3 regions of the Lysinibacillus sp. FSL K6-0102 genome follow, and region 1 is predicted to be linked to each of the others. Evidence: riboswitches for the same ligand, from Rfam matches in the RefSeq annotation. Region 1 holds a riboswitch; each other region holds the start of a gene.
The links. A riboswitch is a leader RNA that binds a small molecule or an ion and turns the genes downstream of it on or off. The one in region 1 is predicted to bind thiamine pyrophosphate.

Region 1 (4,067 bases):
AATTGATCGAGCGAGCAGTGAAGAATCGCGAGGTCTATATTTTCCCTAAGAAAGAAGAACAACAAGATAAATTTGCAGATCTACTATAAGGATTCAAAAGCTGTCTCAAAGCCCATTTTGAGACGGCTTTTTTGTATGGATATTGTTATTCCAATAGAGGTACAATTTACCTCTAAATTTTTTGTATTAAAAATCTAATATCGCACATTCTATATTCACAAGGAGGTGAGAAACATGGCTTCAAACAACAACCGTAGTTCAAACCAGCTTGCAGTACCTGGTGTACAACAAGCACTAGATCAAATGAAATACGAAATTGCACAAGAATTTGGTGTTCAATTAGGAGCTGAAGCTTCAGCTCGTGCCAACGGTTCCGTTGGTGGTGAAATCACTAAACGTCTTGTACAAATGGCAGAATCTCAATTAAAAGGTATGCCAAACAACAACCAATAAATGCTGATTAAGCATTTATAAACTTAAAACCAGTGACCGTAAAAGGCACTGGTTTTAGTTTGTTTATTGATCATTTATTTATACGAGATAAGGATCTAAATGTAGCTACTGTATGATCAACATCTTTGCTTTGACAAATAGCTGAAATAACAGCAACACCATCAACCCCCGTTTGAAATACAGAATGTGCATTTGTGAAATTAATTCCACCGATTGCTACAATTGGTAATTCAGGATGTAATGAATGAGCCTCCTGTAAAAAAGATGTACCACATGGTGGTTGTGCATCACTTTTAGAGGATGTTGGAAAGATTGGACCGATACCAACATAATCAGCTTGATGGTTAATAGCTATTTGCAATTCTTCCTCGCAATGGACAGATACACCAAGAATCATGTTCCCGATTCTTTTACGTGCTACACTTACAGGTAAATCATCTTGTCCGATATGAACACCATCAGCTCCTAGTCGTATCGCTAGATCAACATCGTCATTAATGATAAAGGGCACATGATAGTGATGACATAGTTTTTGGCATTGGCGTGCAAATTGTTCATAGGCAAGTCCAGTTAACGCGTGAGGACCTTTTTCACGAAATTGAAACATTGTAATGCCTGCTTGCAAGGCTTTTTCTAGGATATAGATAGGTTGTTCTTGAGGAGGAACATTGCTCGTACCCATAATAAAATAAAGCTCCAAATCCTCACGTTTCATGAATAATCACCTCACAGCCTTCCTTATACTGTTGATAAGCAAAATGATTAGTGGGTCCATGACCATTTCCAATCGATAAATTAAACATAATAGCTAATTGGATATATTTTTTAGCTTCCATAATGGCATTTTCCAGAGCAAATCCTTGTCCAAGAAAAGCAGTAAGTGCTGCGGAAAATGTACATCCAGTACCATGCGTATTTTTTGTTTGGATTCGTGGAGACTGCAAAGAAAAAGAACGTCCATTTTTGCAAAATACATAATCAATGGCATAAAGTGGATCTGCTATATGACCACCTTTAATGATGACACATTGTACACCTAGCTGTAACAAGCTTTGAGCTACTTCTTTCATATCTTCAAAATGATGAATAGATCTCCCAGTAAGTGTCTCTGCCTCGGGTATATTGGGCGTAACAACCGTAGCAAGTGGTAATAAAGTTGAGCGTAAGGCATCGATAGCTTCTTGCTGTAATAGGCTTTCCCCACCTTTTGCAATCATCACCGGATCAACAATCAGTGGAATGTTTAGCTCCCTGATCTGGTGTGCAATTGCTTTGATAATTTCTGAGGAATAAAGCATTCCTGTTTTAATCGCAGCGATTGGAAAATCTTCTACTAAGGCCTCTAATTGTTTTTTTATAAAGGAAACGTCAATAGGGCAAACACCTGTTACACCCAAAGTATTTTGAGCAGTTAGAGCAGTAATAACAGAAGTACCGAACACTTCTAATTCCTGAAATGTTTTTAAATCAGCCTGTATACCCGCGCCTCCACCACTATCTGAGCCAGCGATTGTTGTTACAATATGCATGAAGCTGCACCATCCTTTGATAAGCGATGTATAGCATTGAGTAAGGCTATTTGAAAATCACCAATGTCTGCAGTAAATGCGGATGCCAGTACACCTGCTTTTTTATAGTAAGTAAGTGTTTCTGTTAATTGTTGGTAAGGATTATGGCTTACACTATAGGCTGCGCCACAAATTGCGCTAAGTAAACAACCTGTACCCGTTACTTCCGTCATTTGTGGATGACCACCAGCGATCCATTGGCTATGCTTGCCATCAGTTATAAAATCGCGTTCTCCTGTGACAATAACAATGCATTGATAGCGTTGAGCCAATGATGTGGCTTCTAATTCCGTAGCGATAGTGCCATGACCACTATCTACACCCTTTTGTTGCCAATTTACACCAACTATTGCTGCTAGCTCGCCGAGATTACAGCGAATCACGGCAAAGTGTATGTTTTCAAGTAAGTATCTTACGGTTTCCTTACGATAAGTTGTGGCTCCAACTCCGACAGGATCTAAAATAACAGGAATACCAAGTTTATTGGCTTTTTCACCTGCTAATAACATGGCACTTTTTGTGCGATCATTAAGTGTTCCAATATTAATTAATAATGCTTGAGCAATGGCCACCATCTCCTCTACCTCTTGGTAGTCATCGGCCATTACTGGTGAAGCACCTATCGCTAATAAACCATTTGCTTGAAAATTTGCCACTACATAATTGGTTATACAATGGATAAGTGGTTGCTGTTGACGAATTGTTTGAAAAATCATTGTAGTCCTCCTTTAGGGATGGACGTAAGCATGCAAAAAAGGCTCTTTTTGTGTAAAAATGCACGAAAAGAGCCTTTCATCTGAAAACGATGTTTATTGCTCCCTACGTCAGTATTAACTAACAGGTTCAAAGGGTCAGGTTTTACCTTCTCAACTCTTACGAGTCCCCCTGCAATCTTGCTTTTAGTTGACCAAAATGTACCATACTTTTCATTTGTATTCAATAGCAAGTTTTCCTATAGATAAAATGTGACCGATGCCATATAGGAGGGTATGATAGTTGTCATGACTTTACCGAAATTAAGCACAAACCATTGAAAATGCTGAAAAAAGAGTTTTATAATGTGTCATAACAAAAGGGGGCAATTGCCATGAAAAGACAAGATTTAGTTGCACCAGAATGGTATAACATAGTAGAGGAAATTGAAAAATATGCTCAGGATGCAGCCAAAAATGCTTTAATCATTTATGAAGAAAACCAAGACATCCAATGTATTACATATGCACATTTATTGGAAAAAGCAAATCAAGTAGCACATGTATTCACCAAGCAAGGTTTAAAGAAAGGTGATGTCATTTTAGTGATGGTCCCACGCTCTGTGGAAGCATATATTGTATATATTGCTGCATTGAAAGCGGGTTTAACCATTATTCCAAGTTCTGAAATGTTAAGAACAAAGGATATTGAGTATCGAATTCATCATGCAAATGCTAAAGCAGTTATTGCATTTGAACCCTATATCGAACAGTTTGATCAAGTAGGAAATTTACAAGGCTTACTGCAATTTGTCATAGGAAATGCGCACAAACCTTGGCAGAACATACTTGAAAAAATGCATAATCAACCTACAATCTACATAAATCCTATCCCAACAAAAAGCACAGACAATGCATTTTTAGCCTATACAAGTGGAACAACAGGAAATCCCAAAGCAGCAGTGCATACGCATAGTTGGGGCTATGCACATTTACGAACAACAGCACCACATTGGTTGGGTGTACAAGAAAATGATATTGTTTGGGCAACTGCAGCACCAGGATGGCAAAAATGGATATGGAGTCCGTTTCTAGCTACTTTAGGTAGTGGTGCTACTGCATTTGTCTACAAAGGTAAATTCGATGCAGCTTCTTATCTAGCATTGCTTGAGAAATTCAAAATTAATGTACTATGCTGTACACCAACTGAATATCGTTTTATGGCAGCGCTTGAAAATTTACATGAATATGATCTAAGTGCCATTCGCCAAGCCGTATCAGCTGGTGAGCCATTAAATAGTGAGGTCATTAAAGTATTCTTGGAAACATTCAAATTACAAGTACGAGATGGCTA
Region 2 (4,067 bases), 3.3 Mb from region 1:
TGCAAGTATTGAGGCTGCACGTGCTGGTGAACATGGTAAAGGATTTGCTGTAGTTGCAGAGGAAGTTAGAAAGCTAGCAGAACAATCTAAGAATGAAACAGAAATTATTAAGAGTACAGTAGAAAGTATTCTTGAAAATTCTCAGCAGACGGTTGCTGTGATTGCATCTAATGCAGATTTAATGCAATCTCAAAATGAGTCCGTACAAAGCACGCAACTAGCATTTAAAGATAGCAGTGACTTGTCGGGTTCAATTGCAAATTCTATTAGTGAATTAATGAATAAACTATCTAGCATGTTAGAGCATAAAAATCAGGCAATCATGGCTATCCAAAGTATTTCGGCTATTTCAGAGCAAACAGCAGCCTCTGCGGAACAAGTAAGTGCTTCTGCAATGGATCAACAAGTAGAATTACAAAAGGTAGCAGAGTCTATTCAAAATATGAACGATATTTCAAACGAGCTACAAGAAGTTGTAAACCGATTTAAGCTTGCTTAAAAAGAAAGGCTGCCTTCAATATAGAGGCAGTCTTCTTTATGGTGAAAGCCGGAGAAATTGACCTAGAAGGAATTCAACACTACTATTAACACTGGAAGGGGGACATTGATATGATGTATCTCGGAATGATTTTCTTTCAAATTGTTGTACCTATTTTAGTGTTACTTGTAATAGGCGCTATACTACAAAAGAAATTTCGCTTTAATTTAAAAGCATTGTCTCAGCTTATTACATATTGCTTTATGCCAGCAGCTGTTTTTGTAAATTTATATGAAACACATGTGGAATTAACTGTACTGGGAGAGGTCGGATTATTTATTGTACTCTTTATCGGTAGTCAAATGATACTCAGTCACTTTATGGCAAAAGGGTTAGGTTTAGCTAGAACAGAGGCAGCTGTCTTTAAAAATAGTGTTGTGCTCATTAACTCGGGTAATTACGGTATTCCAGTGGCTCAAATGATATTTGCCACGCAACCTATTGGAGTAGCCATTCAGGTCATGCTCGTAATCTTTCAAAATATGACTACGTATACATATGGTTTATACAATTTAATTTCTTCTACAAAGTCAGGTATGACAATCATCAAGGATTTCTTTAAAATGCCTATTATTCATGCGCTGATTATAGGTGTCGCTATGAATTATTTTGATATCGGTATTCCACAGTTTATCAAAATACCAGTAGAACATGTGGCAGATGGATTTATTGCTGTGGCTCTAATTACTTTAGGTGCGCAATTATCACAACTAGAGATGAAATCAATGTTTAATAAAACCGTCTTTATCAGCTGTTTTACGCGACTAATTATTGGACCATCTGTTGCATTGGCCATTATTTATATATTGGGATTAGATGGAGTCGTCGCACAATCACTGTTTATAGCTAGTGCCTTTCCAACATCCCGCAATAGTTCTAGTCTAGCATTGGAATATGATGTAGAATCAGCAACAGCCGCGCAAGCTGTTTTATTTTCAACCATTGTAAGCTGTATAACTGTAACCATTGTGATCTATTTTGCAGAAGTATTATTTACCTAGCAAGATAAAAAATAACTTCCATCTCTTAGTATTATCTGCTACACTAGCATCAAACTAAATAGTATTAACTAGGGGAGTCTGATGAGTCAGGCTGAGAGGGAAACGCTACGAAGTTTCTTGACCCTTTGGACCTGATCTGGCTCATACCAGCGTGGGAAAGTTAAGAAGCTATTGCAGAGTATGCAATCAATAGACCTTTACATTCGTGGCCGGATCCAAATAATTATTTTGGATTCGGCCTTTATTTTTTGGATTGTTGGGGTGAGCTAGAATCGGTCCTTATATCAAAATAAATTTAAGGGAGAGAAGTAGCTCATGTCAGCAATTAGTGAAAAGAATATTACCATTATGTCCAGCTTTGAAGGAAGCAAAAAAGTATATGTGGAAGGATCACGCCCAGATATTCTAGTACCTATGCGAGAAATTGCATTAAGTCCGACAACAGGCAGTTTTGGAAATGAAGAAAATGCTCCTATTCGAGTATATGATACAAGTGGGCCCTATACAGATCCAGCCTACCAAGTAGATATTACGAAAGGTTTACCTGCCTTACGAAATGCATGGATTCAAGAGCGAGGGGATGTAGAAGCATATGAGGGACGCTCCATTAAACCGGAGGATAATGGCTTTCGTCATGTTGATGACCCGCGTATTCAAGAAAATGTCTTCCCGGAGTTGGCGAGAAAGCCTTTGCGTGCTAAAAAAGGTAAAAATGTGACACAGCTTCACTATGCACGAAAGGGAATTATAACGCCTGAAATGGAGTTTGTAGCGATTCGTGAAAATATGGATCCTGAATTTGTACGTTCAGAAATTGCAGCTGGGCGTGCTATAATGCCTTCTAATATTAATCACCCTGAGGCAGAGCCAATGATTATTGGGCGTAATTTTCATGTAAAGATCAATGCGAATATCGGGAATTCTGCTGTATCTTCTTCCATTGCAGAAGAAGTTGAGAAAATGACCTGGGCAACTCGATGGGGCGCAGATAATATTATGGATTTATCGACTGGTAAACATATTCATACAACTAGAGAATGGATTATTCGAAATGCTGCAGTGCCAGTGGGAACAGTGCCAATTTATCAGGCTTTAGAAAAGGTAAATGGTGTAGCAGAGGATTTAACGTGGGAGGTTTATCGTGATACTCTCATAGAACAAGCTGAGCAGGGTGTGGATTACTTCACCATTCATGCAGGTGTCCTTTTACGCTATGTACCACTAACAGCAAATCGTGTGACAGGTATTGTATCTCGAGGTGGCTCTATCATGGCACAGTGGTGTTTATATCATCATCAAGAGAATTTCCTGTATACACACTTTGAGGAAATCTGTGAAATTATGAAAGCCTATGATGTTGCTTTTTCCTTAGGTGATGGTTTACGCCCAGGCTCAATTGCAGATGCCAATGATGAGGCACAATTTGCAGAGCTTGAAACACTAGGCGAGCTAACACAGATTGCTTGGCAGCATGATGTTCAGGTAATGGTTGAGGGACCAGGTCATGTACCAATGCATCTGATTAAAGAAAACATGGACAAGCAATTAGAGGTTTGTAAGGAAGCGCCCTTCTATACATTAGGACCACTCACAACAGATATTGCTCCAGGTTATGACCACATTACATCAGCCATTGGGGCAGCCATGATTGGCTGGTTTGGTACAGCGATGCTTTGTTATGTGACACCGAAAGAGCATCTTGGTTTACCGAATCGCGAGGACGTTCGTGTGGGCGTTATCACTTATAAAATTGCTGCACATGCTGCTGATTTAGCAAAAGGTCATCCAGGTGCACAACAACGAGACGATGCACTGTCTAAAGCGCGCTTTGAGTTCCGTTGGCGTGATCAATTCAATCTGTCACTAGATCCCGAGCGTGCAGTGGAATATCATGATGAGACACTGCCAGCAGAGGGAGCAAAAACAGCACACTTTTGTTCTATGTGTGGGCCTAAATTCTGTAGCATGAGAATTTCACAGGATATTCGTAATTATGCGAAAGATAAGGATTTGAATACGACTGAAGCGATCCATCAAGGTATGAAAGAAAAGGCTGAGGAGTTTAAAAAAGCAGGCAGTCAAATTTACCAATAATGAAAGAAAAGGCTTATGTCAAAAAAATAGACATAGGCCTTTTCTTAATCAAAAAACTCCATGTGAATAGTGGATTCACATGGAGTGAAAGTTGGATTTGGATATCAATAATAAAGTGGAATATTAAACGTTTGTTGGTTGTTTTACATATGGATTTGTAAGGTCCATACCTTCTAAGGAAAGACCCATCGCTTTAGCGACACCTTCACCATATGCTGGGTCAGCTAGATAGCAGTGAAGGATGTGACGGCGTTTGATGAATTCTTCAACAGAAGCCATATCGTTCGCGGTATTTTCAAATAAGCGTTGCTGCTCTTCCGAAGTCAATAGACGGAATAGTTTACCTGGTTGTTCAAAGTAATTATTATCGTCTTCACGGAAATCATGAATACCTGCATGACCATCAATACGTAATTCAGGCTCTTTATGGTCTA
Region 3 (4,067 bases), 2.7 Mb from region 1:
ATTGGCATTATTATTCCTGTCATGCCAGAGTATTTAAAAATATTTGGTGCAGCAGGACAAGTTCTAGGTATGCTAATCGCAACGTTCGCCTTAGCTCAATTCGTATTTTCTCCTATTGCTGGGAATCTTTCAGATCAGTACGGACGAAAAAATTTAATTATTTTCGGTCTTATCGTAACAGGTCTTGCACAAATCGGATTTGGCCTTGCTACAGATGTATGGATGCTCTTTTTAGCACGATTTTTAGGTGGTCTAGGTTCCGCATTTGTTGCACCTCCTATTATGGCTTTTGTCGCTGACGTCACAACCTATGAAGAACGTGGGAAAGGTATGGGGATGTTGGGTGCCGCTATGTCTCTTGGCTTTATGATTGGACCTGGTATTGGTGGCTTTTTAGCAAAGGTAAGCTTACATTTCCCATTTTTCACAGCTGGAGCTGCAGCCATTGTAGCATCTATTTTATCTTACTTTTTATTACCTTCTACCAAACCAAACACTGCTCAACAGAAACAAAAGCAAGACAATCTGGCGAAGCAAATGGCTCGTTCCATACATATGCCTTATTTTGTTATGCTCATAATTATGCTGGTGTTCTCGTTTGGAATTGCAAATTTCCAAACGACATTGTCATTATTTGTGACAGAAAAGTTTAATTACACACCTGTAGATATAGCGATTATATTAGTTGTTGGTGGTGCTTTTGGAGTAGTAGTACAAATGTTTATTATTACACCACTGTTCAATCGTTATGGTGAAATGAAAGTAGTACTAGTAAATTTATTTATTGCATCCGTTGCTATTTTCTTAATATTATTTGTTTCTGGCTTTGCCCTTATTTTAGTTGTAGCAACAATTTTCTCTACAGCAACGACATTAATTCGTCCAGCTGTTAATACACTCATCTCAAAGCTTGCAGAGAAAGAGCAGGGATTTGCTGCGGGCTTGAATAATGCCTATATGAGCCTCGGAAATATGATTGGACCCGCTTTGGCAGGTTTATTATTTGACTGGAATATGAATAGTCCATATATTTTCGGTTCTATCATATTATTAGCCTGTTTCTTCCTAGCGCTCATCTGGACAGTGAAAAAAGCACCTCATTTAATGCATCCCGATACAAAATAGTCTGAAAAATCATTGACTATTTTTAGCAGTATGTTACATTATTGTTGATTCACAAAATTGAATGATTTTAACCACTAGGGGAGTCTTTAAAAGGCTGAGACGTATATGGTAATATACGGACCCTTTGAACCTGATCTAGTTCACACTAGCGGAGGGAAGTGGCGCTACTTGCTGTTGTCACTATACACACACAAGGCCGCTTCCTATTGTTTAAAGGGGGTGGCCTTTTTATTTTTCCTCACGAACTTTACCAAAAGGAGTGAACTTTATGTCAATTCGTAAATTAACAGTCATGGCTTTATTAGTAGCCGTTGCTGTTGCAGGCTCTACTTTCGTATCCATCCCTACAGGAATCGCACGTGCTTACCCCGTTCAGCATGCTATTAATGTGATAGGAGCCATTATACTTGGACCCGTACCAACAGTTATAGTTGCCTTTGTCACTGCCATCATTCGTATCCTTACTGGAACAGGCTCTCTACTAGCTATCCCTGGTAGTATCATCGGCGCGTTCTGTGCTGCCCTTGCCTATAAATATAGCAATAAAATGTGGTTAGCTGGTATCGGAGAAGTTATCGGAACGGGCATTCTGGCTTCACTTATTGCCGTCCCTTATGCAAAATTATTCATGGGAACATCTGTAGCAGCATTCTTCTTCCTACCAGCCTTTTTAACATCAAGTACGATCGGTGCTATTTTAGGTGTAATGGTTGCGAGTAGCTTGCGTAAAACAGAGCTAGTAAAGAGGTTTAATTCTTCTCTTTATTGAGAGAGATTGAATTATGAGCATTCATTGAGCTGGGGTAGTCCAATTTGGATCGCTTTTCTTCTCATTTACCCTCTTTACAAAGGGGATAACTCTTTATTTCATGCAATATAAAAAAGCAGTGCAAAACTATTCGAGTTTGCACTGCTTCCTCTATTTTAAGATCGTTTTTTCATGCCTTTTAACAACTGTGCTACATTTGTGTCTTCTGCTTCTATAGTTTTTTCCTCAACCAGCGGCTCTTTTTTCTTCGCATTCGTTAGGAAATTCCAACCAAAACGTCTTATCGTAATATCAATAAAGAAAAGAAGCATACTTGCTAAGAGTAGCCATGTGGCAATATTTTGCCGATCTGCTCCTTTTGTCGTAAAGTCACGGAAGACATCTTGTGGTTCCTTTAAAACAGTGCCTCCTGTTCGTTGAGTTAACTCTTCTATCAGTTGGTTATTTACAGGGAGTAGTTCGTATTCAGCACTATAAGGAACACTTAGCCCTGCCTGATAAATGGCCTGCTTTTCATCTGCTATACGGAAGAAAATTAATCCAGGTTCAGCTTGTACTACAGCTCGAACTTGAGATGCGGAAATGGTTTCAAGTTGTGTTTCTAGCTCCTCCCCTGCTTCATTTACCGCTACAATATCTAAAAATGCGGCTTCATTTGTAGGGTCTGTAATCATAAAGGAACCATCTGCTTCCAATCTTACATCATAGGCTACATCATTGTAGCTTGGTAGCATTTGAGAAATAAGTGTTTGCCAAAATGCTCCCCAATTCTGCCATCTTGCCCAATCTCCTGTCCATTTACCCGTTGAATCAGATGTAAAGGCAAATGTTTTACCAAGACCATATTGCCACTGCGCTAACACAGGATCTTCTTTCTCGCTTTTTGCTACAACAGTAGCCCCCTGTTTTGCCGTTGTCCCAATATATGCATTCATTTGTGGGACACCATTAGCAAACAGTGAGTTCCATCCTGCTGCATTATAAATTGCCGGATAGAATGGATTGTCCTCAATATAGGTGCGGGAAATCATAGCTGTTTCTCGAGATAAAATAGAAGGAATGGTTTGCTCATCTATCACATCATAGAAACGTCCACTGCCCATGTCACTAAGCGCTTCTAATAAGTTCGCATCGGCATCTTGTCCAATCGCTACTGTCGATAAGGTTATACCCTCTTCTTTCCCTTCACCAATTAAATCCTCATAGTTCCCTGCCTGTGACTGCCCATCTGTTAAGAGGATAATATGCTTACGTTGGAGCTTTAAATCAGCAAGGTTCTCGTAGGCTTTAGCTAATGAACTATAGATTTCTGTTCCCCCACCAGGTGTTACTGATAAAATAGTATCCACAGCCTCTTCTTTACTGTTAAGAGGCCCTGTCTCTATAATCTCCCAAGGACGATCATCAAAGGCGATGAATCCTAATGTATCCTCGTCTCGCAACATCTCAACAGAACGTGCCGCTGCTTCCTTAGCAAGCTCAAGCTTCGAGCCTTGCATACTGCCAGAACGGTCAAGTACAATCACTAATCCTAAGGAAGGTAATTGCTCTTTGCCCTTAATTTCCATTTCCACTGGCAATAAGGTTTCAATCGGTGTTTTAAAATAGCCGCCTAGACCAAAACTATTTTCTCCACCCACCATTGTAAAACCAACTCCAAAGTTTTTGACTGCTTGCTCAATAACACTCATTTTTGCTTCACCCACTAAATGACCTGGTACATTGTCGAAGATGATAGCATTATATTGCAAATAGCTGGATAGTTCATTTGGTAAACTTTTAGGTGCTACAACATCATAGGCAATGGATTGACTACCAAGTGCTGCTGCGATGGGTGAAGCTGTTTCATAACCATTAACGATTAATAAATGTGGTTCACTTTGAACCATTGTGACACTAGTTAACTTATTGTTTTCAAAAATGGCATCCTGACCAACTTGAACAACGGCTTCATATTTTACAAGTCCTTCAGCTGTTGCTGCATGTTTATAGGTAAACACATTCGTGCCTTCAGTCAGCTCAACTGCCTCTCGATGAATAAGCTCATCATTTTCATATAGTAATAGCTCGCCTTGGCCTGCTGATGTTGCCTGTATGTCTGTCACTAATTGTTGTTGCTCTCCAACGTAAGCAACTTGAGGGGATACAAAGCTTTTTAGTGATACATCATTGA

Region 2: linked by a shared signal. The riboswitch ahead of thiC (phosphomethylpyrimidine synthase ThiC) and the one ahead of thiM (hydroxyethylthiazole kinase) in region 1 are both predicted to bind thiamine pyrophosphate.
Region 3: linked by a shared signal. The riboswitch ahead of thiW (energy coupling factor transporter S component ThiW) and the one ahead of thiM (hydroxyethylthiazole kinase) in region 1 are both predicted to bind thiamine pyrophosphate.

What each region holds. Positions count from the first base shown of each region.
Region 1 is NZ_JBBOPH010000001.1:3,592,544-3,596,610, reverse strand. Features, by position in the region: gene thiI (tRNA uracil 4-sulfurtransferase ThiI) at 1-89, shown strand, start outside; gene NYE73_RS18265 (alpha/beta-type small acid-soluble spore protein) at 235-453, shown strand; gene thiE (thiamine phosphate synthase) at 524-1,168, opposite strand; gene thiD (bifunctional hydroxymethylpyrimidine kinase/phosphomethylpyrimidine kinase) at 1,158-1,982, opposite strand; gene thiM (hydroxyethylthiazole kinase) at 1,970-2,737, opposite strand; TPP riboswitch at 2,821-2,918, opposite strand; gene mbcS (acyl-CoA synthetase MbcS) at 3,109-4,067, shown strand, end outside.
Region 2 is NZ_JBBOPH010000001.1:243,101-247,167, forward strand. Features, by position in the region: gene NYE73_RS01170 (methyl-accepting chemotaxis protein) at 1-499, shown strand, start outside; gene NYE73_RS01175 (AEC family transporter) at 610-1,539, shown strand; TPP riboswitch at 1,600-1,714, shown strand; gene thiC (phosphomethylpyrimidine synthase ThiC) at 1,855-3,633, shown strand; gene NYE73_RS01185 (catalase) at 3,757-4,067, opposite strand, start outside.
Region 3 is NZ_JBBOPH010000001.1:873,486-877,552, reverse strand. Features, by position in the region: gene NYE73_RS04050 (MFS transporter) at 1-1,125, shown strand, start outside; TPP riboswitch at 1,192-1,299, shown strand; gene thiW (energy coupling factor transporter S component ThiW) at 1,394-1,894, shown strand; gene NYE73_RS04040 (VWA domain-containing protein) at 2,050-4,067, opposite strand, start outside.